4 regions of the Scandinavium sp. M-37 genome follow, and region 1 is predicted to be linked to each of the others. Evidence: predicted binding sites of a transcription regulator. Region 1 holds the regulator's gene; each other region holds the start of a gene.

What was found. The regulator Fur, encoded in region 1, represses iron uptake genes when iron is present. The targets are predictions, from matches to a motif close to ATAATAATGAGAACNACTATCAA.
Region 2: fepD (Fe(3+)-siderophore ABC transporter permease) is a predicted target of Fur. The motif match lies at 3,038-3,060, and genes of this name have one in related genera.
Region 3: fes (enterochelin esterase) is a predicted target of Fur. The motif match lies at 3,417-3,439, and genes of this name have one in related genera.
Region 4: ACG0Z5_RS03480 (TonB-dependent siderophore receptor) is a predicted target of Fur. The motif match lies at 2,807-2,829, and genes of this name have one in related genera.

The regions. Positions count from the first base shown of each region.
Region 1 is NZ_JBIGIN010000007.1:110,955-116,041, forward strand. Features, by position in the region: gene seqA (replication initiation negative regulator SeqA) at 1-36, opposite strand, end outside; gene ybfF (esterase) at 210-974, shown strand; gene ybfE (LexA regulated protein) at 1,106-1,399, shown strand; gene fldA (flavodoxin FldA) at 1,548-2,078, shown strand; gene fur (ferric iron uptake transcriptional regulator) at 2,405-2,857, shown strand; gene chiQ (ChiQ/YbfN family lipoprotein) at 2,953-3,291, opposite strand; gene chiP (chitoporin ChiP) at 3,339-4,751, opposite strand.
Region 2 is NZ_JBIGIN010000013.1:26,586-31,672, forward strand. Features, by position in the region: gene entC (isochorismate synthase EntC) at 1-499, opposite strand, end outside; gene fepB (Fe2+-enterobactin ABC transporter substrate-binding protein) at 675-1,634, shown strand; gene entS (enterobactin transporter EntS) at 1,729-2,964, opposite strand; gene fepD (Fe(3+)-siderophore ABC transporter permease) at 3,076-4,086, shown strand; gene fepG (iron-enterobactin ABC transporter permease) at 4,083-5,075, shown strand; gene fepC (iron-enterobactin ABC transporter ATP-binding protein) at 5,072-5,087, shown strand, end outside.
Region 3 is NZ_JBIGIN010000013.1:46,526-51,612, forward strand. Features, by position in the region: gene entF (enterobactin non-ribosomal peptide synthetase EntF) at 1-1,916, opposite strand, end outside; gene ACG0Z5_RS11460 (MbtH family protein) at 1,909-2,124, opposite strand; gene fes (enterochelin esterase) at 2,151-3,362, opposite strand; gene ACG0Z5_RS11470 (TonB-dependent siderophore receptor) at 3,525-5,087, shown strand, end outside.
Region 4 is NZ_JBIGIN010000003.1:47,180-52,266, forward strand. Features, by position in the region: gene iadA (beta-aspartyl-peptidase) at 1-800, shown strand, start outside; gene treA (alpha,alpha-trehalase TreA) at 980-2,734, shown strand; gene ACG0Z5_RS03480 (TonB-dependent siderophore receptor) at 2,909-5,029, shown strand.

The sequences.
Region 1 (5,087 bases):
GCCGTAGAGTTCGTCATCAACTTCGATCGTTTTCATCTTAATCCAGTGAGATATCTTTTCTGAATACAAGTCGTTGGGATTATAAGGACAAAACCCAACAGCGGATAGCGTGTCGGCAAAAACTCAGACGACTACTGAGTGTTGCAGCCGGGCGGCAGAATGCTCAACATGATACCCTAACCCGACGTAGCGAAAAAAAGAACTTTGCCATGAAATTAAACAGCCGAGCGCAAACTGCACAAAACCTGCACACTAATTCTCCCATCGTCCTGGTTCACGGCCTTTTCGGTAGCCTGGATAACCTCGGGATCCTCGCGAGGGATCTGGTTGTCGACCACGATATTCTGCAAGTCGACATGCGTAACCACGGCCTTTCCCCGCGATCCGCGGAAATGACCTATCCGGCGATGGCGCAGGATCTTCTCGACACGCTCGATGCCAACGGCATTGAAAAAGCCACGTTGATCGGCCATTCCATGGGCGGGAAAGCGGTGATGGCGTTTACTGCCCTGGCGCCAGAACGCGTCGGAAAATGGGTGGCGATAGATATTGCTCCGGTGAATTATCAGGTGCGTCGTCACGATGAAATCTTTGCGGCCATCAACGCGGTGACCGAAGCCGCTGTCTCAAACCGTCAGCAGGCGGCAGAGGTTATGCGCAAGCATATTAATGAAGAAGGCGTGATTCAGTTCCTGTTGAAATCTTTTGTCGACGGCGAATGGCGCTTCAACGTGCCCGCATTGTGGGATCAGTATGAGCACATCGTCGGTTGGGAACCGATTCCCGCATGGGACCACCCTGCCCTGTTTATTGCTGGCGGCAATTCGCCTTATGTCACCAACGCGTACCGCGACGCCCTGTTAGCGCAGTTCCCACAGGCGCGAGCGCACGTGATTGCCGGGGCTGGACACTGGGTTCATGCTGAAAAACCGGATGCGGTACTCCGCGCTATCCGTCGCTACCTGGCGGAATGATTAAAATCCGAGCAAGCAAGCGCCATTGTGGCTCCCGGCGTTGGCGTGTGGGTTTCGCTCATGTATGATTGCGCGCTATCTGCGCCGGGCCTGTCGTCTGGCGGCTTGTTTCCCCGAAGTCACTCTGAATCATGGCAAAAGAACAAACGGACCGAACGACATTAGATTTGTTCGCAAACGAGCGTCGCCCGGGAAGGCCGAAAACCAATCCGCTCTCACGCGACGAACAGTTACGCATTAATAAGCGTAATCAGCTGAAACGCGACAAAAGCAACGGTCTCAAACGCGTTGAGCTTAAGCTCAATAACGATGCCGTTGACGCACTCAATGAGCTGGCGGATGCCAGAAACATGAGCCGCAGCGAGCTTATCGAAGAGATACTGATGCAACAACTGGCTGCGTTACACGGCCAGGAACGTGACTGAAAACACGAAATCTTTCACTTTCATTTAGCAGTGAGTGCAGTACGGCGCAATTGCAGTTCCCGCGCACTTCTCCTCCTGCTATCATTGCCTTTATCTGTGGGCAACATTCCACCATCATTTCATTACGTTTCAAGAGGTTATTTTACTCATGGCAATCACAGGTATTTTTTTCGGCAGCGACACCGGTAACACCGAAAATATTGCGAAGATGATCCAGAAGCAGCTGGGCAAAGACGTTGCCGAGGTGCATGACATTGCCAAGAGCAGTAAAGAAGACCTCGAAGGTTTCGACATTCTGCTGCTGGGTATCCCAACCTGGTACTACGGTGAAGCACAGTGTGACTGGGACGACTTCTTCCCGACGCTGGAAGAGGTAGACTTCAACGGCAAACTGGTGGCCCTGTTTGGCTGTGGCGATCAGGAAGACTACGCAGAATATTTCTGTGATGCGCTGGGCACCATCCGCGACATCATCGAACCGCGCGGCGCGACCATTGTCGGTCACTGGCCAACCGAAGGCTACCATTTCGAAGCCTCTAAAGGTCTGGCCGATGACAACCATTTTGTTGGTCTGGCCATTGATGAAGATCGCCAGCCTGAACTGACCGCTGAACGCGTTCAGAAGTGGGTAAAACAAATCTCTGAAGAGCTGCACCTGGAAGAGATCAAGAACGCCTGATGATGTCACGGCGCAGCGCCTGCGTTGCGCCGTATGATTGATGAACAAATCGATAGATTGCGTAAAATTAATAGTTATAAGCAATCAAATTAATCGCTACAAATTTTTAACTTTTGAGCACATATCTGTACAATGTCTTCTGTTTTGACGAGGTCGGATGTTTCGCTTTGCAGATGATGCCTCGTTTCTGAAAAGCATACTTTGCTCAGGGTTTGCAGTTTTCATTTAGGCACCGCAGTCCTATAATGAGACGCATTATCCTGAATTCATTCTTAGTAATACTTCCTATAAGGAAGTGTATCGCCTAGCAACAGGACTGATTCCGCATGACTGACAACAATACCGCATTAAAGAAAGCAGGCCTGAAAGTCACGCTTCCTCGATTGAAAATTCTGGAAGTGCTTCAGGAGCCTGACAATCACCATGTCAGTGCGGAAGACCTTTATAAACGCCTCATCGACATGGGCGAAGAAATTGGTCTGGCAACGGTGTATCGCGTTCTGAACCAGTTCGACGATGCCGGGATTGTCACCCGCCACAATTTCGAAGGCGGTAAATCTGTTTTCGAATTGACCCAACAGCATCACCACGATCACCTGATCTGCCTCGACTGTGGCAAGGTTATCGAATTCAGTGATGACTCTATCGAAGCGCGTCAGCGCGAAATTGCCACCAAACACGGCATTCGTCTGACCAACCACAGTCTTTATCTTTATGGCCATTGCGCAGAAGGCGACTGCCGTGAAGATGAGCACGCACATGACGGTGCCGAGAAATAATCGGCCCCCCAGAAAAGTAAAAGCCAACCTGACGGTTGGCTTTTTTATTGGCATTTTTGGCATAACATTGGGGCAATAGCGCCAACCGTCGAGGGTTACGGCTTAGGCGTATTGTTACTGCGAATCTCTTTCCACACCTGATCACAACGGGCTTTGACTGCCTGATCGTTGCCGGTCCGCGTCGCCAGAATACAATTCTGGTAATCCAGTACGCGTACACTTTCCTGATTCGCAAACTGCTGATGGGTCTTGTCAGTTTTCAGCACGTTAAGCACGCTCTGGCAGGCGTCAATTTTATCCGGATTTCCTTCAGCGGTATTGATACAGGCGCTGTAGGCATCTTTCAGCTTGCTGTCTTCTTGTGGTGCGGGAGATGGCTGTGCGCAGGCCACCAGCCCGGAAGCCATAACGGCGATAAGAATCAATTTTTTCATGATACGGCCTTATCAATGCGCGGCAGGTTTACCCTGCCGCACGCGTGTCAGAAGATAGTGAACGGGGCGATAACGATGAACTTCACGTCACGCTCATCCTGGAAGATGTTGCCGTAACCACCGCCCCAGCTTGGGATGTCGGAGTGGTTGTCGTATTGAGTGAAGTGCAGTTTGAACAGCGTGCCTTTCGCACGGCCTTCCTGCACGGTGTACATCGCATCAAAGCTGTAAGAAGACTCTTTGATTTTGTTCGAGGCGTTGTCTTCACGCTGACCCGCGCTGTTGATATACCAGTCTGCCGGTTTGGCATCCCAGGCATACACGTAAGATGCACCGACGGCCCAGCCCGGCATATCCCAATTTTTCAGGTCATACATCGCACCGAAGAACACCGCTTTTTCGCCGTTGGCGTTGAAGTCTGAGCGGTTATCCCACCAGATATCGAGACGACCGTTGGAGGAGGCATAGGTCGGGGTCATACGCTGGAGGAAGTAACCCTGCTGGCCTTCTGCTTTTACCCACGTCCCTTCAAGGCGCAGGTCAACCACGTCAGCCACTTTATAGCCGAAGGTCAGTGCCTGTAACCACGCGGTGCCGTCGTAGATATCGTTAATGGTGTTGCTCTCAACGGTGTCACGCGCCCCATAGAATTGGTAGCTGGTCGAGAGTGGTGCACCGGCGACATCAAATTTGTAGCTGGCTTTGGCGAAGTACTGATCCATAAAGCCTTCTGCCTGACCAAATGCCGCTTCCAGCACCAAGTCATTTTTGAAATCATACTTAGCACCAATGGAGTGCAGATACTCAACTTTGGTCTTCTTATCGTTCTGATAAAAATGATCTGTTTCGAGGTGCCATGGAGCCTTGTATTCGTTGGTCCACATATAGGAGAAACTCAACGCGCCTGCATCACCGTAATCAAAGTTAGCCCCGGCTTCTGCCCCTTGATACGTACCTGGCATAAAGCTCCAGTGCGGCGCTAAAAGCGTTTGCCCGGTTGGCTGAATATAACCTGCTCGCGCCCAGGTTGGGCCCAGTTTGAATTTCGCGGCAGCTTTATAAAGGCTGATTCCACTCTTATCGCCAGAGTAATCTTCGTCGTAACCTTTATTAATGGATGAGAATGCAATTTCGTTTGGGTGTCCGCTTTCTGATGACTCCGCCATTTCAATAGCGGTGAAAGCAGCAATATCAAGGCCGATAAAATCGGCGGCATAGCCAGACTGGAAGTCGAGGTTAGCGTTCCAGGTGGAATGGGAAAGGTTGGTTTTGTACTTGTCGCCGTCGGTGACGTCTTTACGGTCACGTTCACGTTGCCAGTAATAGACACCGCCGGTTAAGGTTGAATCGTCTACGAATCCTGCTGCACTGGCTTGCGGAACTGCAATCCAGCCCGACATTGCGGTGACCCCGGCAATAGCCAGCGCCAGCGTACTACGTTTGCCACTGAACGTACGCATGTGTATATCCTCTTTGACTTTTAAAAACGCGCTCACAAAGGTGAACAGCGATAAAAATAAGTACTGCAAAAAAGTAGCGAGGCAGAAATGTCCTAACGCTATGTCGGTAGACTATTTTTCGCGACGCGAATTATCAATCCTTTTTCCGCACGAAAGCACAAGATTATGACAGGGCGCACATATTTGATTGCGTTTTGTTACAAAGTTGCGTTTTTAAAGGAGATGCCGCAAGGTGCATTAGGCTGGGGTTTTACAACGAATTAGAGAATAACGTCAGTTGAAAATGTAACAAGGCAGAGGCGGTGTTTCATAGATCGAAATGATATTATTTCGCAT
Region 2 (5,087 bases), on a different contig from region 1:
GCGCCCCGGTGTCGACGTGGGTATCAGTTGTTATCTCGATCAGCCGCGAGAGCACCACTTTGTCGACTTTCGGCGTGGCGGTCAGCTCGGCGGCGCTCGCCACCATCGCCATGAACAGGTCCTGCTCCGGGATTTCCTGACGCGCCTGAACCTGCATCGGTTTCATGCTGGCGGCGTAAGGCGCGGAGTGCTGTTTGGCGGTGCGGGAAAACGCCTCGCTGTGCTGCGGAATAAACAGCGCGGAAGGCTGGGTGGTATCAAACGGGATCGCGCCCACCAGCAGCGGACGTTCAATTCCGGCGGCTTTGGCCTGCGCGAAGGCATTGGCGAGGGTGTGCTGGAACGCCCCCGCTAAATCTTCACCGCCTTCCACGGGCTGTTCGATGCGACGAAAACAGCCGGAGGTGGTGAAACTGCGGTACGGCGACATAAAAAAGAAGTTGTCGGGCGACAGCGTTGATGCGACTTCCTGCACGGCCTCAGCCGGTGACGTTTCCATATCATCCTCCAAAACGATAAAGATATTAATAATGATTATCATTTATATTTTGGTTCGGTAAGCTAAAAGTAAAAGCGTCCCTTGTCAACTTCCGCCGCATCATCCGACTTGCATCTGAGATGCCTTGAAGTGAAAATGAGTTTCATTAACATCAACAAAACAGGACTTTGCCGTCGTGAAATTCCCCGTTTTCTTCCGTCATACCCTGCTCATCTCCGGGCTGTGCCTTTTAGGATTAACCTCAGCCATGGCCGCCGACTGGCCGCGTCAGGTGACCGACAGTCGCGGCAGCCACACGCTCGAGCACAAACCGCTGCGCATCGTCTCCACCAGCGTTACCCTGACCGGGTCGTTGCTGGCGATTGACGCCCCGGTGATTGCCAGCGGGGCCACCACGCCGAATAACCGCGTGGCGGATGCACAGGGCTTTTTGCGCCAGTGGAGCGACGTGGCGAAACAGCGCAAGCTCACGCGGCTGTATATCGGCGAGCCGAATGCCGAGGCCGTGGCCGCGCAGATGCCGGATCTGATTCTGATCAGTGCTACCGGCGGCGACTCGGCGTTAGCCCTGTACGATCAGCTGTCGACCATCGCCCCAACGCTGGTTATCAACTATGACTCGCAAAGCTGGCAGGCCCTGCTGACTCAGTTGGGTAGCATCACTGGCCAGGAACAGCAGGCCGCCGCGCGGATCGCCGAATTTGATACCCAGCTAGCGACGCTTAAAAAGCAAATGAAGCTGCCGCCGCAGCCGGTCAGCGCGCTGGTGTACACCGCTGCCGCCCACAGCGCGAACCTGTGGACCCCAGAATCCGCACAGGGAAAACTGCTCGAACAGTTAGGTTTCACCCTTGCCCCGCTGCCTGCCGGGCTGCACACCAGCCAGAGCCAGGGTAAACGCCACGACATTATTCAGCTGGGCGGCGAGAACCTGGCGGCGGGCCTGAACGGCGAATCGCTGTTTGTGTTCGCGGGCGACCAGAAAGATACCAACGCCATCGAGGCCAATCCGCTGCTGTCACACCTGCCGGCGGTGCAGAACAAACGCGTTTATGCGCTCGGGACCGAAACCTTCCGCCTTGATTACTATAGCGCGATGCGGGTGTTGCAGCGTCTGGAAACGTTGTTTGGCTGATGCCTTTGCCCGGTGGCGCTTCGCTTACCAGGCCTACGGAATGTGCGGTGTAGGCCCGGTAGGGCGCAGCCACCACCGGGCACCTTCCACCGGATTAAACCGCTGCCGTTTCCTGGCGGAAGCGGCGCAACTCTCCAAGCAGCAACACCAGAATCAGCCCAACGATCGCCAACGCCCAACCGCTGGCGGAGGCCGCCGCGACCGGGGTGAGCATCGCGCCAACGCCGCCTAATATTGCCGCGCCGATGGCATCGCCGGTGACGTTCTGCGCCGTCCACAAACCGTTAATGCGCCCGAGCATCGCTTCCGGGGTTTGGGTCTGAATCAAGGTATATTGCAGCAGTGAACTGATGGCACTCAGCCAGCCAAACAGCGCCAGACACAGCACGCCCAGCGCCCAGACCGGCATCAGGCTGAACAAGCCAATGGCGACGAACGCACCGACGGTCGTCAGGAGCATGATTTGCCCAGGCCGAACGCTGCGCGCCAGGTTGCCGCTGGTGAGCGCCCCCAACGCCGCCCCGAGCGGGATCGCCGCATACAACATGCCAATCTGCGCCGCCGACATATTCCAGCTCATCGCCAGCGCCGGATACAGCACCCGCACCGCGCTGGCCATGGTCAACAGAGCGCCGAGCAGCGCAATGCCGCCAATCAACGGGCTATTAAACAGAAAGCGCAGGCCGGTCAGTAAGGATTTCAACGGATGTTCACGCGGCTGCGGAGGTGGCGGCAACAACGGCAGACGCAGCAGCGTCAGGGTGGTGATGAAGGTGCCGAGCGCCGCCAGTAAATAGTTCCAGGAGAATCCCCCGCTCGCCAGCAGCAGGCCGCCAACCATCGGCGAAATCACCGACCCGAGGCGCACCGTGAGCATGGTTATCGCCCCGGCCTGCATCAGGTTTTCACGCCCAACCAGCGCAGGCGTCGCCGCCAGCAGGGCGGTCACGCCAATCGAGGCGAACAGCCCATCCCAGATACCGAGCAGATAAATCGCCAGCAGCGACGGCTCCGGCAGCAGCGCATTCAGCCACAGGCCAATAAAACCGATCCCGCAGGTGCCGCGCGCCAGCAGGATAAGCTTCTTGCGTTCATAGCGGTCGGCCAGCACGCCGCCGAGCATCAGGCCGATAAACATCGCCCCGCCGGTCAACGTCACCGCCAGCCCAACATGCCAGGTGGAGTGAGTCAGCGTCTGGATTTGCACCGGCACGGCAACGCCGAGCAGGCCGAGAGAAAGAATGGAGATAAAACGGGCGATAAAGACGGCGCGGAACGCCGGGTGAGTCTTCAGCAGGCTGAGATTTAGCAGCCAGGATTGTCTTTGCATGACAGGGCCTTCAACGAACTTTCGGTACCATTTCCGTGGTCGCACATGCTAACATAGGCGAATAAGATCGAGAACGATAATTACTATCATTATCACATCATGGACGTTGCTATGTCGTTTTCTGCCGCCACGCTGCGTACCGTCGCCGTGCCCGGATTACTCATTCTGCTGATCGCCGCAGCTGCGCTCAGCCTGCTGATTGGCGCAAAACCGCTGCCGCTGAACGTGGTGCTGGACGCCCTGTCCGGCACCTGTCGCAGTCCCGACTGCACCATTGTTCTTGACGCCCGTTTACCTCGCACCCTTGCTGGCCTGTTGGCCGGTGGCGCGCTGGGTCTGGCGGGCGCACTGATGCAAACCCTTACCCGCAATCCGCTTGCCGACCCCGGCATTCTCGGCGTTAACGCCGGAGCCAGCTTTGCCATCGTGCTGGGCGCGGCGCTGTTCGGTCTGACGCTGCCGCAGGAGCAACTGTTGCTCGCTTTTGGCGGGGCGCTGATCGCCTCGCTGCTGGTGGCCTTCACCGGCAGTCAGGGCGGCGGGCAGCTTAGCCCGGTGCGTCTGACCCTGGCGGGCGTGGCGCTCGGGGCGGTGCTCGATGGCCTCTCCAATGGCATCGCGCTGCTGAATCCCGATGTGTACGATCAGCTGCGTTTCTGGCAGGCCGGGTCGCTGGATATTCGCTCCCTGGAAACGCTAAAAGTGGTGCTGGTGCCGGTCACTATCGCCATCATGATAGCCCTCGGATTAAGCCGCTCGCTGAACAGCCTCAGCCTTGGGGCGGATACCGCCACCGCGCTCGGGAATAAAGTGGCGCGCACCCAACTATTAGGGCTGCTGACCATCACCGTATTGAGCGGCAGTGCCACCGCGCTGGTCGGGCCGATTGCGTTTATCGGCCTGATGGTGCCGCATATTTCTCGCGGGTTGGTCGGGGGCGATCACCGCTGGTCGCTGCCGGTCACCCTGCTCGCCACCCCTGCCCTGCTGCTGTTTGCCGATATTATTGGTCGCCTGCTGGTGCCGGGTGAACTGCGCGTCTCGGTGGTGAGCGCCTTTATCGGTGCGCCGATGCTTATCTGGCTGGTGCGCCGCCAGCCGTCGCGCGGAGGTGTCGCATGATGGCCCCGTCTCGCCGTCTGGTAGGGAGTTGCGTGCTGCTGACGCTGGTAAGCCTGGTCATTGCGCTGTATAGCCTGCGCAGCGGAGCGGTGACGCTGGATTTACGCCAGGTGCTGGCCGCGCTGTGGGGCGATGCGCCGCGGAACGTGACAATGGTGATCACCGAATGGCGTCTGCCACGGGTGCTGATGGCGCTACTGGTCGGCGCGGCACTCGGCGTCAGCGGCGCGATTTTCCAGTCTTTGATGCGTAACCCACTCGGCAGCCCTGACGTGATGGGGTTCAACACCGGAGCATGGAGCGGCGTGCTGGTGGCGATGGTGCTGTTTGGTCAGCATCAAACCGCCATTGCGTTTGCGGCGATGGTGGGCGGGATTGTGACCTCGCTGCTGGTCTGGCTGCTGGCGTGGCGCAATGGCGTCGATACTTTCCGGCTGATTATTATCGGGATCGGGATCCGCGCCATGCTGATGGCCTTCAACACCTGGCTGCTGCTGCGCGCCTCACTGGAAACCGCACAGTCGGCCGGGCTGTGGTTCGCCGGATCGTTGAACGGGCTGACGTGGGCAAAAATTTTCCCTTCCGCACCGATCCTGCTGGTGATGCTGGTCTTCGCCGCCCTGCTGGTACGCCGACTGCGGCTGCTGGAAATGGGCGACGACAGCGCCTGCGCGTTGGGCGTGCGGGTGGAACGTTCGCGTTTATGGATGATGCTGGTGGCGGTGGTGCTGACGGCGGCATCGACCGCGCTGGCGGGCCCGATCTCCTTTATTGCGCTGGTGGCCCCACACATTGCCCGCCGCCTCAGCGGCACCGCGCGCTGGGGATTGACCCAGTCGGCGCTGTGCGGCGCATTGCTGCTTCTGCTTGCTGATTTCGGCGCACAGCAGCTGTTTATGCCTTACCAGCTTCCAGTGGGCGTGGTGACCGTCAGCCTTGGCGGCCTGTATCTCATCGCCCTGCTTATTCAGGAGTCTCGTAAAAAATGACCCACTCTGACG
Region 3 (5,087 bases), on a different contig from region 1:
GTTTTCTGCGCCACCACATCGGCGGCGGTCAGCGGATAGTGGTCCTGCATCCACAGCAGGCGGTTGACGATCGCCGTCTGGCCGACCATCACCCCTTTCGGGCGGCCGGTTGAGCCGGAGGTGAAGATGATATAGGCGGTGTGCTGTGGACGAGACAACGCCAGCGGTGCAGCGTCGTCGACCGCCAGTGGCTCTGCGTAACAGAAGGTCTCGATGCCGGGGAACCGGCTGAGCTGATCGTCAGAGGTTATCAGCAGCGAAGGCTGGGCATCTTCCAGCATCATCTGCAGGCGATCGTCCGGATAGCCGGTATCCAGCGGCAGCCAGGCCGCACCTGCTTCGACTATCCCGTGCAGCGCCAGGGTTAAAAATACCGAACGGGGAAGCGCCACCGCCACGCTGTCGCCGGGCTTCACCCCGCGATCGCGCAGCACTTTCGCCAGGGCCACCACCTGTTGGCGCATCTCGCGATAGCTGAACTGTAAGCGGGCATCGGCCAGCGCCGGTGCGTCCGGCGTTTTCTCCGCCTGCGCCGCCACCAGCGCGCTGAGCGTGGTGTCCGGGAGCATCATTCCGGTGTCATTAATCTGTTCCAGGCGCTGATATTCATCTGCCGAGACCAGGTCCACCTCGCCGCAGCGAAGTTGAGGATTGGCGGCAAACTGCGCCAGCAACGCCTGCAGACGCGCCACGTGCTGTTGCAGTTCATGTCGATCATAGCGCTGCTGATTGGCCAGCACTTCAATCGTCAGGCCCCCCTCTTCATCCGGGAACAGCGCCAGCTCGAGGTCATTCACCGGCCCGGTTGCCAAAGTGTGGGTGGTGGCACGAACGCCGTCGATATCCAGCTGATAATCGAAAACTTTGATGTTAAACACCGGGCCAAACAGCGGCTCTTCTCCTGCCGCCTTGCCTGCATCACGCACAATTTGTTCGGCGTCGTAACGCTGATGGCGGCGCATTTTCTTGAGCTGCGCCCCGAGTCGAGTCGCCAGCTCCGGCAGGGTTTCTTCCGGTGCGATCGTTACCGCCAGCGGCAGCACGTTCAGCACCGGGCCGGTGGCGGTCAGCGCCGCAGATCCCAGACGACGCATGAAGATATACCCCGCCGCGTAGTCGTTGCGCCGGCACAGACGACCAAGCCACAGCGCCGCCAGCGCCAGGGCTAAATCGGTGCGTGGGCAGGCTGTTGCGGCTGAAATTTGGCGGAAGGCGTGAGGGCAGGCAGCCAGCTTCAGCCGCCAGATATCGGGGCTGGCGGCGCGGCCCGGCAACGGGGCGGCAGACAGCGAGGCCGGAGGCGGCAGCTGTTGGCGCTGTTCAGCCCAGAACGCACCGTCCCGCGTCCAGCCCTCGCTTTCACGGTAGCGCTGATACTCTTCGACCACTTCGGCAAACGGCGTGAACGGAGAGTCAGGTAAGGTTTCCTGGCGCTGTAAGGCGCGGTAAATATGGACTATCTGGCGGGTAATGGCCGGGAAACTGAAGCCATCCACCAGCAAATGGTGATAACGCTGATACCAGTACCAGCGGGTATCCGCCACCCGGAGTAGCAGATGGCACACCAGCGGATTGCCGCTGTCGACGCGGGTATTTTGTGCTAAATCGGCCTGCATGATGTTCATCGCGGCGGCGTGCGGGTCAGATGCCTGCCGCAGATCGTTCACCGCCGCCACGCCCGGCGGCAGACTGTCAGCCAGGCTCTGCCACGGCTCGCCGTTCTCTTCGCCAAAGTGCATCCGCAGGGTATCCGCCTGCCCCAGGCCAAGCGCGATCGCCTGCTGTAAAAGCGGGGCATCAATCTCGCCGTCGAGTTCGACGTAATGGGCCACGCTCCAGGCGTTCGGCAGAGTGGAAAGCTGTTCCGCCATCCAGATCCCCGGCTGCGCCGCGACCAGCGGTAAACGTTCAGTCATGGGGCACTCCAACAAAATGAGCAGGATTCAGAAGCGTCCAGCGGGCGGCCAGCCAGGCGTTGCAGACGTCCGCGCTTTGCGGCTCGCAGACCACCTGCCAGCCCTCAGGCAGCGCACACTGCTGCGGCCAGAGGCTGTACTGCTGCTGCGCATTTTGCAGTATATAAAACTGCCCTTGCGCATCATCGAAAGGGTTACTGATTTGCATACCAAACTCCTGTCGTAAAGTGCGCGTTATGCGTCGAGCAGCGGCTGCCAGAGCGCTGTCAGCCCTGCCGTCAGCCCGCCGCGCCAGCACAGCGCATCGTGTCCGCCGTCAACCTGACGCCAGAAAACCGGCTGCTGGTGCTTGTCTAATTGTTGTAAGAGTGCCTGATTGGCCTCGAAGATAATCGGCTCGCGCCGCCCGGCTTCCAGCCAGATGCGCAGGCCGTGCGGCGAAAATTCACCGCGAGAAAGTTTTGCCGGGATAACGCCCCCGTGACGATCGCCGCGCGTCGGCCACCAGTAGGATCCGGACTGACTCAGCACACAGCCAAACCGCTGCGGAAAACGTAGTCCGGCAAACATCGCCGCCATCCCGCCAAAGCTCTGGCCTGCGACAAGGGTGCGCCCAGGGTGTTCGCTGTGCGGGGCGAGGCGCTGGATCTGCGGCAGCAATTCGGTCTGTAACGCCTGCCAGAAATCGGTATTGCAGGGCAATTCTGCGCTGCGATGAACGGTGTCGATGGCATCGATTAAGACGTAGACCGCCGGGGGAAGCTGGCCTTCGCGGGTCAGGCGCGCCAGCGGCGACCAGACCGGCATACTTTCGGCCCAGAACTGCCCATCCAACAGCAACGCCAGTGGGCGATCGGGCGAGGCATTGTCTCCGGGGGTGTAAATCCACACCCGGCGGACATTACCCAGGCGCTGACTGCGCCAGTCAATGCACAGCGGCGGGTTGTACGGCACCTCAGGCAGATCCCAGCCGGGCTGAAGCGGCGCATCGGGGAGTGAAAGTGCCGACACCGCATGCCCGCGCCCGCCGCGCCAGCTATGGCGATTGAGCGGATCGGCTATCGCCTGCGGGAGCAGCTTTCGCCAGCCTTCGCGCAGCAGCTGCCTGTCCGGGGCGTCACCGTTAAACAGCGCCGGGGAAAAATCATCGTCACGCTCGCAGGGAATAAAACAGTAGCTGCCGCGCCAGCTGGCGGGCAACCGGGTTTGCCACTGCCAGACGTCGGTGCCGGGCAGACGGGACAGCGTCTGCGGCACCGCGTTCTGGTGGTGATCGGTCACGCCGGTGATGTAAATCCACACACGTTTTATCGCCGAGTGGGACTCGCTTCCGGCCGGGTCGCGCCAGTAAAAGGTGACGTGGCACAACGCCCCTTCCCTTCGCCACTGCGGGCCGTCAATGCGTTGCCACCAGGCTGCACTCCCTGTCGTTACCGTCTCCGCCACGTTAACCCCGCGCTGTATGTGGAATTTTTTGTTACACCCCAAAAATTATTGATAATATTATTGATAACTATTTGCATTTGCAATAGCGTATTGGCGCGCGTTTTACTTTCCTTCCCCTGACCTCTGACAGGGGGTTTATTCGATACAGCAGGACGTTGGCTAATGAACAACAAACTCAAATCCCTGGCCTTACTGGTCAATCTGGGTATTTACGGGGTGGCATTCCCTCTGCACGCAGAAGAGACCGAAAAGGCGACGACGGCAGAGACGGGCGAAACCATGGTCGTCACCGCCGCTCAGCAAAACTTGCAGGCACCGGGCGTGTCTACCATCACCGCCGATGAAATTCGTAAACGCCCTCCGGCCCGTGATGTCTCCGAAATTATCCGTACCATGCCCGGCGTGAACCTGACCGGGAACTCCACCAGCGGTCAGCGCGGCAACAACCGCCAGATTGATATTCGTGGTATGGGCCCGGAAAACACCCTGATCCTGATTGACGGTAAACCGGTAACCAGCCGGAACTCGGTGCGTCTGGGCTGGCGCGACGAGCGTGACACTCGAGGCGATACCAGCTGGGTGCCGCCAGAGATGATTGAGCGTATTGAAGTGATTCGCGGCCCGGCGGCGGCGCGTTACGGTAACGGCGCGGCGGGCGGGGTGGTGAACATCATCACCAAAAAAGGCAGCGACGCGTGGCACGGTTCCTGGGATACCTATATGAACCTGCCGGAACATAAAGACGAAGGCTCAACCAAGCGCACCAACTTCAGCCTCTCCGGCCCGATGGGCGGTGATTTCAGCTTCCGTCTGTACGGTAACCTCGACAAAACGCAGGCCGACGCCTGGGACATCAACCAGGGTCATCAGTCAGAGCGTACCGGCATTTATCAAAACACCCTGCCCGCCGGACGGGAAGGCGTGGAAAACAAAGACATTAACGGCGTGATGCGCTGGGACTTCGCCCCGATGCAGTCCCTGGAGCTGGAGGCGGGCTACAGCCGTCAGAACAACCTGTACGCCGGGGATACCCAAAACACCAACACCAATGCGTTCGTTAAAGAGAACTACGGCAAAGAGACCAACCGTCTGTATCGCCAGAACTACTCCCTGACCTGGAACGGCGGCTGGGATAACGGCATCACCTCCAGCACCTGGGCGCAGTACGAGCACACCCGTAACTCGCGTAAAGGCGAAGGCCTGGCGGGCGGCACCGAAGGGATTTTCAACTCCAATCAGTTTGTGGATATCGACCTGTCCGACGTGCTGCTGCACAGCGAAATCAACCTCCCGGTCGATTTCGTCTTCAACCAAACGCTGACGCTGGGCACCGAGTGGAACCAGCAGAAAATGAAGGATATGGGCTCGAATACCCAGACCTTTATGGGCGGCCCGATCCCGGGGGTGAGCAGCACCAACCGCAGCCCGTATTCGCAGGCAGAAATCTTCTCCCTGTTCGCGGAAGACAATATTGAAGTCACCGACAGCACCATGCTGACTCCGGCGCTGCGCTTCGATCACCACAGCATCGTCGGCGATAACTGGAGCCCGTCGCTGAACCTGTCGCAGGGTCTGTGGGATGATTTCACCCTGAAAATGGGCATCGCCCGCGCCTATAAAGCGCCGAGCCTGTATCAGACCAACCCGAACTACATTCTCTACAGCAAAGGCCAGGGCTGCTACGCCAGCACCAGCGGCTGCTACCTGCAAGGGAATGAGGACCTG
Region 4 (5,087 bases), on a different contig from region 1:
TGGAGGCGGAAGGCATTAGCGCCTGGATGCTGACCGGGGCCTATTCTCTCCCCTCTCCGACGATTACCGGATCGGTTGACCGGGACGTGGCGCTTATTGATAAGGTGATTGGCGTGAAGTGCGCCATTTCCGATCATCGCTCATCGGCCCCGGCCATTGAGCAACTGGCGCAGATGGCGGCCCAGGCGCGGGTGGGTGGCTTGCTGGGGGCAAAAGCCGGTATAAGCGTGTTCCATATGGGTAACAGCCCGCGCGAACTGGAGCCATTGCGGGAAATCCTGCGCCATGCTGATGTACCGATTGGCAAACTGCTCCCGACCCATGTCAATCGTGCTGAGCCGTTGTTTATCGCGGCGTTGCAGTTTGCCCGTGATGGCGGGTTTATCGACATTACCAGTAGCATTGAGGCACCGATCGATCCCGCAACGGCGATTATGCGTGCGCTGCAGGCGGACGTCCCGCTGGCCCAGATAACGCTCAGTTCAGACGGGAACGGCAGTCAGCCGAAATTTGACGACCGGGGGAATCTGACCGGGATAGGCGTCGCTGGTTTTGAGTCATTACTGGAAACACTGCGAAAGCTGGTGGTGCAGCATAAATTGCCGCTGGAGCAGGCGCTCAGCCCGCTGACCCGCAACGTGGCGACCTTCCTTGACCTGCCTCAGAAAGGGCGTCTGGCACCCGGTGGTGATGCAGACCTGCTGATGCTCGACGATCAGATGCGGCTCCGCGCAGTATGGGCCAAAGGAAAACAGATGGTCCGCGACGGGAAAGCCTGCGTGCGGGGAACCTTCGAGTAATATCCGCCTGATATGATCGTTGCACGCAAGCCCGGTTATCGGGTTTGCGTTTTTTATTTGAAACGCAACGGTAATTTTTCTGGAAATGCGCGAAACGTTATCTGTAACACGCGCGGGGAACGATATTCGGCTATGGTTGTTAACAGCGGAAACTGCGCAGCTAAAAAGGAGAATCAACAATGAATAAACCCGTTTTGCGCCGTCCTGACTCACTGTACTTTGCTCTGCAACTGGCCCTCGGCGGTGCCCTACTTTCGTTAAGCGTGGCCTCAGCCCAGGCTGACGATGTCCAGACCGCCACGCCGCAATCGCCGGATATTTTGTTTGGCCCGCTGTTCAATGACGTGCAGAGCGCGAAGCTGTTCCCGGACCAGAAAACCTTTGCCGATGCGGTGCCTAACGGGGATCCGTTGATGATCCTCGCCGATTACCGGATGCAGCGAAATCAGAGCAGTTTTGACCTGCGCCATTTTGTGGAGGTGAACTTCACCCTGCCGCAGGAAAAAGACAAATACGTGCCGCCGAAAGGCCAGAGCCTGCGGGCCCATATTGACGGCCTGTGGCCGGTACTGACCCGCACCACCGACAGCGCCGCAAAATGGGATTCCCTGCTGCCGCTGCCCAAGCCGTATGTCGTGCCCGGCGGACGCTTCCGTGAGGTCTATTACTGGGACAGTTATTTCACCATGCTCGGCCTGGCGGAAAGCGGTCACTGGGACAAAATCGAGGATATGGTTGCCAACTTTGCCTATGAAATTGACACCTGGGGCCATATTCCAAACGGTAACCGCAGCTACTATCTGAGCCGCTCGCAGCCGCCGTTTTTCTCGCTGATGGTTGAACTGCTGGCTACTCACGACCGCGATGCGCTGAAAACCTATCTGCCGCAGATGGAAAAAGAGCACGCCTACTGGATGGACGGTCAGGATTCACTGCAAAACGGTAAGGCCGACAAACGGGTGGTGAAACTTAACGACGGCGCGGTGCTCAACCGCTACTGGGATGACAAAGACACCCCGCGCCCGGAATCATGGCTTGATGATGTGAATACGGCCAAGAGCAATCCGAACCGCCCGGCGACCGAAATTTACCGCGACCTGCGCTCTGCCGCCGCGTCCGGTTGGGACTTCAGTTCGCGCTGGATGGACGACCCGCAAAAACTCAGCACCATCCGCACCACCAGCATTGTGCCGGTCGACCTTAATGCCCTGATGTTCAAAATGGAAAAAATCATCGCCAGCGCCAGCAAAGCTGCCGGAGATGATGCCAAAGCGGCGCGTTATGACGCAATGGCCAACGACCGCCAGAAGGCCATCGAACATCACCTGTGGAATGACAAAGAGGGTTGGTACGCCGATTACGATTTGAAAACCCAGAAGGTGCGTAATCAGCTGACTGCCGCCGCGTTGTTCCCGCTGTATGTGAATGCGGCCTCCAGCGATCGCGCGGCGAAAATGGCGTCGGTTACTGAATCCCGCCTGCTGAAACCGGGCGGCATCACCACCACCACCGTGAACAGCGGTCAGCAATGGGATGCGCCGAACGGCTGGGCCCCGCTGCAATGGGTCGCCGCCGAAGGGCTGCAGAACTACGGCAAGGATAAGATTGCGATGGAGGTCAGCTGGCGTTTCCTGACCAACGTGCAACACACCTACGACAGCCAGCAAAAACTGGTCGAGAAATATGACATCACCTCAACCGGCACCGGCGGTGGTGGCGGGGAATATCCGTTACAGGACGGCTTCGGCTGGAGTAACGGCGTGACCCTGAAAATGCTGGATTTGATCTGCCCGAAAGCGCAGCCGTGCGATGACGTGCCTAAAAACCGTCCTGCCCCGGCGGCCAGCCCCGCCCCATCAGACAAGAAAGCCCCTGAGGCGGACAAAACGCCTGCGCCTGCAACGGCGCCTCTCGCTCCGGCTGAAAAAGCCTAATCCCCACCCGCAGCCTGCTACCAAAAATGGTAGCAGGTGTGCTCAGTCCTTCACTTGACCTCGCAAACGCAAACAATAATAATTCGCATTCTTTTTTAACGAAAAATGACATTTTCGCACCTTTTGACACGGTGGCGCACAGGAGTGCCAGGCCGCGTTTTTCAGGATTATGCAATGAATAACACTTTGCTTCTTAAACGCTCGTCGGTCTTTTGCGCCCTGGCGCTAGCGTTCCCCTGCTCGACTTTCGCAGAAGAAACGGTGGTCGTCACGGCCCAGCCGGTTGAATCCGCTACCGCTCCGACCAAAGGCTACACCGCTAAAACATCCACCGGTTCGACCAAAACCGATCAACCCCTCATCACCACCGCCCAGTCGGTATCGGTAGTGACCCGTGAGCAGATGGAAGATCAGGGTGTGACTAACGTCAGCCAGGCGCTGAGCTACACCCCGGGGGTGTATAGCACCTTTGGCGGCTCGGCCACCCGCTTCGACGCCATTTCCCTGCGCGGCTATCACGGCGGCGACGTGGATAACATTTTCCTCGACGGGATGCGTCTGATGAGCGATGGCGGCAGCCATAACGTCATTCAGATTGATCCGTGGTTCCTCGACCGCATCGACGTTATCAAAGGTCCTTCTTCCGCGCTATACGGCCAGAGCGTGCCGGGTGGGCTGGTAAACCTGACCTCCAAGCGCCCGCAGTTTAGTTCCGAAGGCCACGGGCAGGTGTTTGGCGGCACGCAGGGCACCAAAGGCGCGGCATTCGATTATACCGATGCCATTAACGACCAGTGGGCATACCGGGTGATTGGCATTACCCGCAATACCGATACGCAGGTGGATAACACCCGCGAAGAACGGTACGCCATCTCCCCGTCGCTGCTGTGGCAACCCGATTCTGACACCAGCCTGCTGCTGCGGGCCTATCTGCAAAAAGATCCGTCCGGCGGCTACCACGGCTCGCTGCCGTTAGATGGCACCCGCTATGAACACAACGGCCGCAAGCTGAGCAATCACACGAACGAAGGCGATCCGGGCGATGGTTATCAGCGCCGTGAGCAGATCTACAGCTACGAATTTAATCACCAGTTCGACGATGTCTGGTCGGTCTCTTCCAGCGGGAGCTATACCCACTCGGATGTCAATCTGGATCAGGTTTATCAGGTGGGCTGGATAGGCGACAGCGATATGCTGGCACGGGGGTACAGCGGTTCTGAAGGCTCGCTCGACGGTTGGTCAACCGATAACCGTATTAAGGCCGATTTCAACACCGGCGACGTATCGCACACCGTGGTGCTGGGCGGAGAATATCATCGCTTCCGCAATGACCTGTGGACCGGTGCGGGCAGCGCCAATCCGCTCAATCCGTTTACCGGGTATACCGCACAGACCGGGCATACCGTGACCTACAGCGATTATAACAATCGTCGCTATTATCAGACCGGCATCTATCTGCAGGATGAGATAGTGTGGAACCGCTGGCATGCGGACCTCTCCACCCGTTACGACCGCATTGTTTCCCAGCAGGTGAGCGATACCTTTGGCACCTCGTCGCGCCGTTCCGATGACCATATCAGCAGCCGCGCCTCGCTGCTGTATGCCTTTGAGAATGGCCTGTCACCGTACATGAGCTACAGCCAGGCGATCACCCCTGCGATGCTGTCCGGTCCGGATGGTACGCTGCTGAAACCGACCACCGCCGAGCAGTTCGAAGCGGGTCTGAAGTTTCAGCCGCCGGGTACTGCCGACATGTACAGCATTGCGATGTATGACCTGACGCAGAAAGACGTCGCCACCCGTGACCCGAATATCGCCACCGCGACCTTCCTGCCCGCCGGGAAAGTGCATTCGCAAGGGGTGGAACTGGAAGCGCGCAACCAGCTCACGCCACGCCTGAGCACCATCGCGGGCTACACCTGGAACCGTCTGCGCTTTGCCGATACCAAAGATGGCACTGACGATAATACGCCACAGCTGACGCCGGACCAGATGGCTTCCCTGTGGGCGCACTATAAGTTTGATTACGGGATCAGCGCGGGCGCGGGTGTGCGTTATATCGGCAAGCAGTGGGCTGACGACGCCAATACCGAACGTCTGCCGTCAACCACTCTGTTTGATGCGATGATTCGCGCCGATCTCGGGGCCTGGACATCTGCCCTTAAAGGCGCGTATTTACAGGTGAATGCGAATAACCTGACTGACAGAGAGTATATTTCCGGCTGTTACGGCACCAATAACTGCTATTGGGGTGCGGAGCGTTCGGTGATTGCCACCGTCGGATATGATTTCTGAGAATAAATGAGAAAATTGCCCGGTGGCGCTACGCTTGCCGGGCCTACCGTGTAATCCG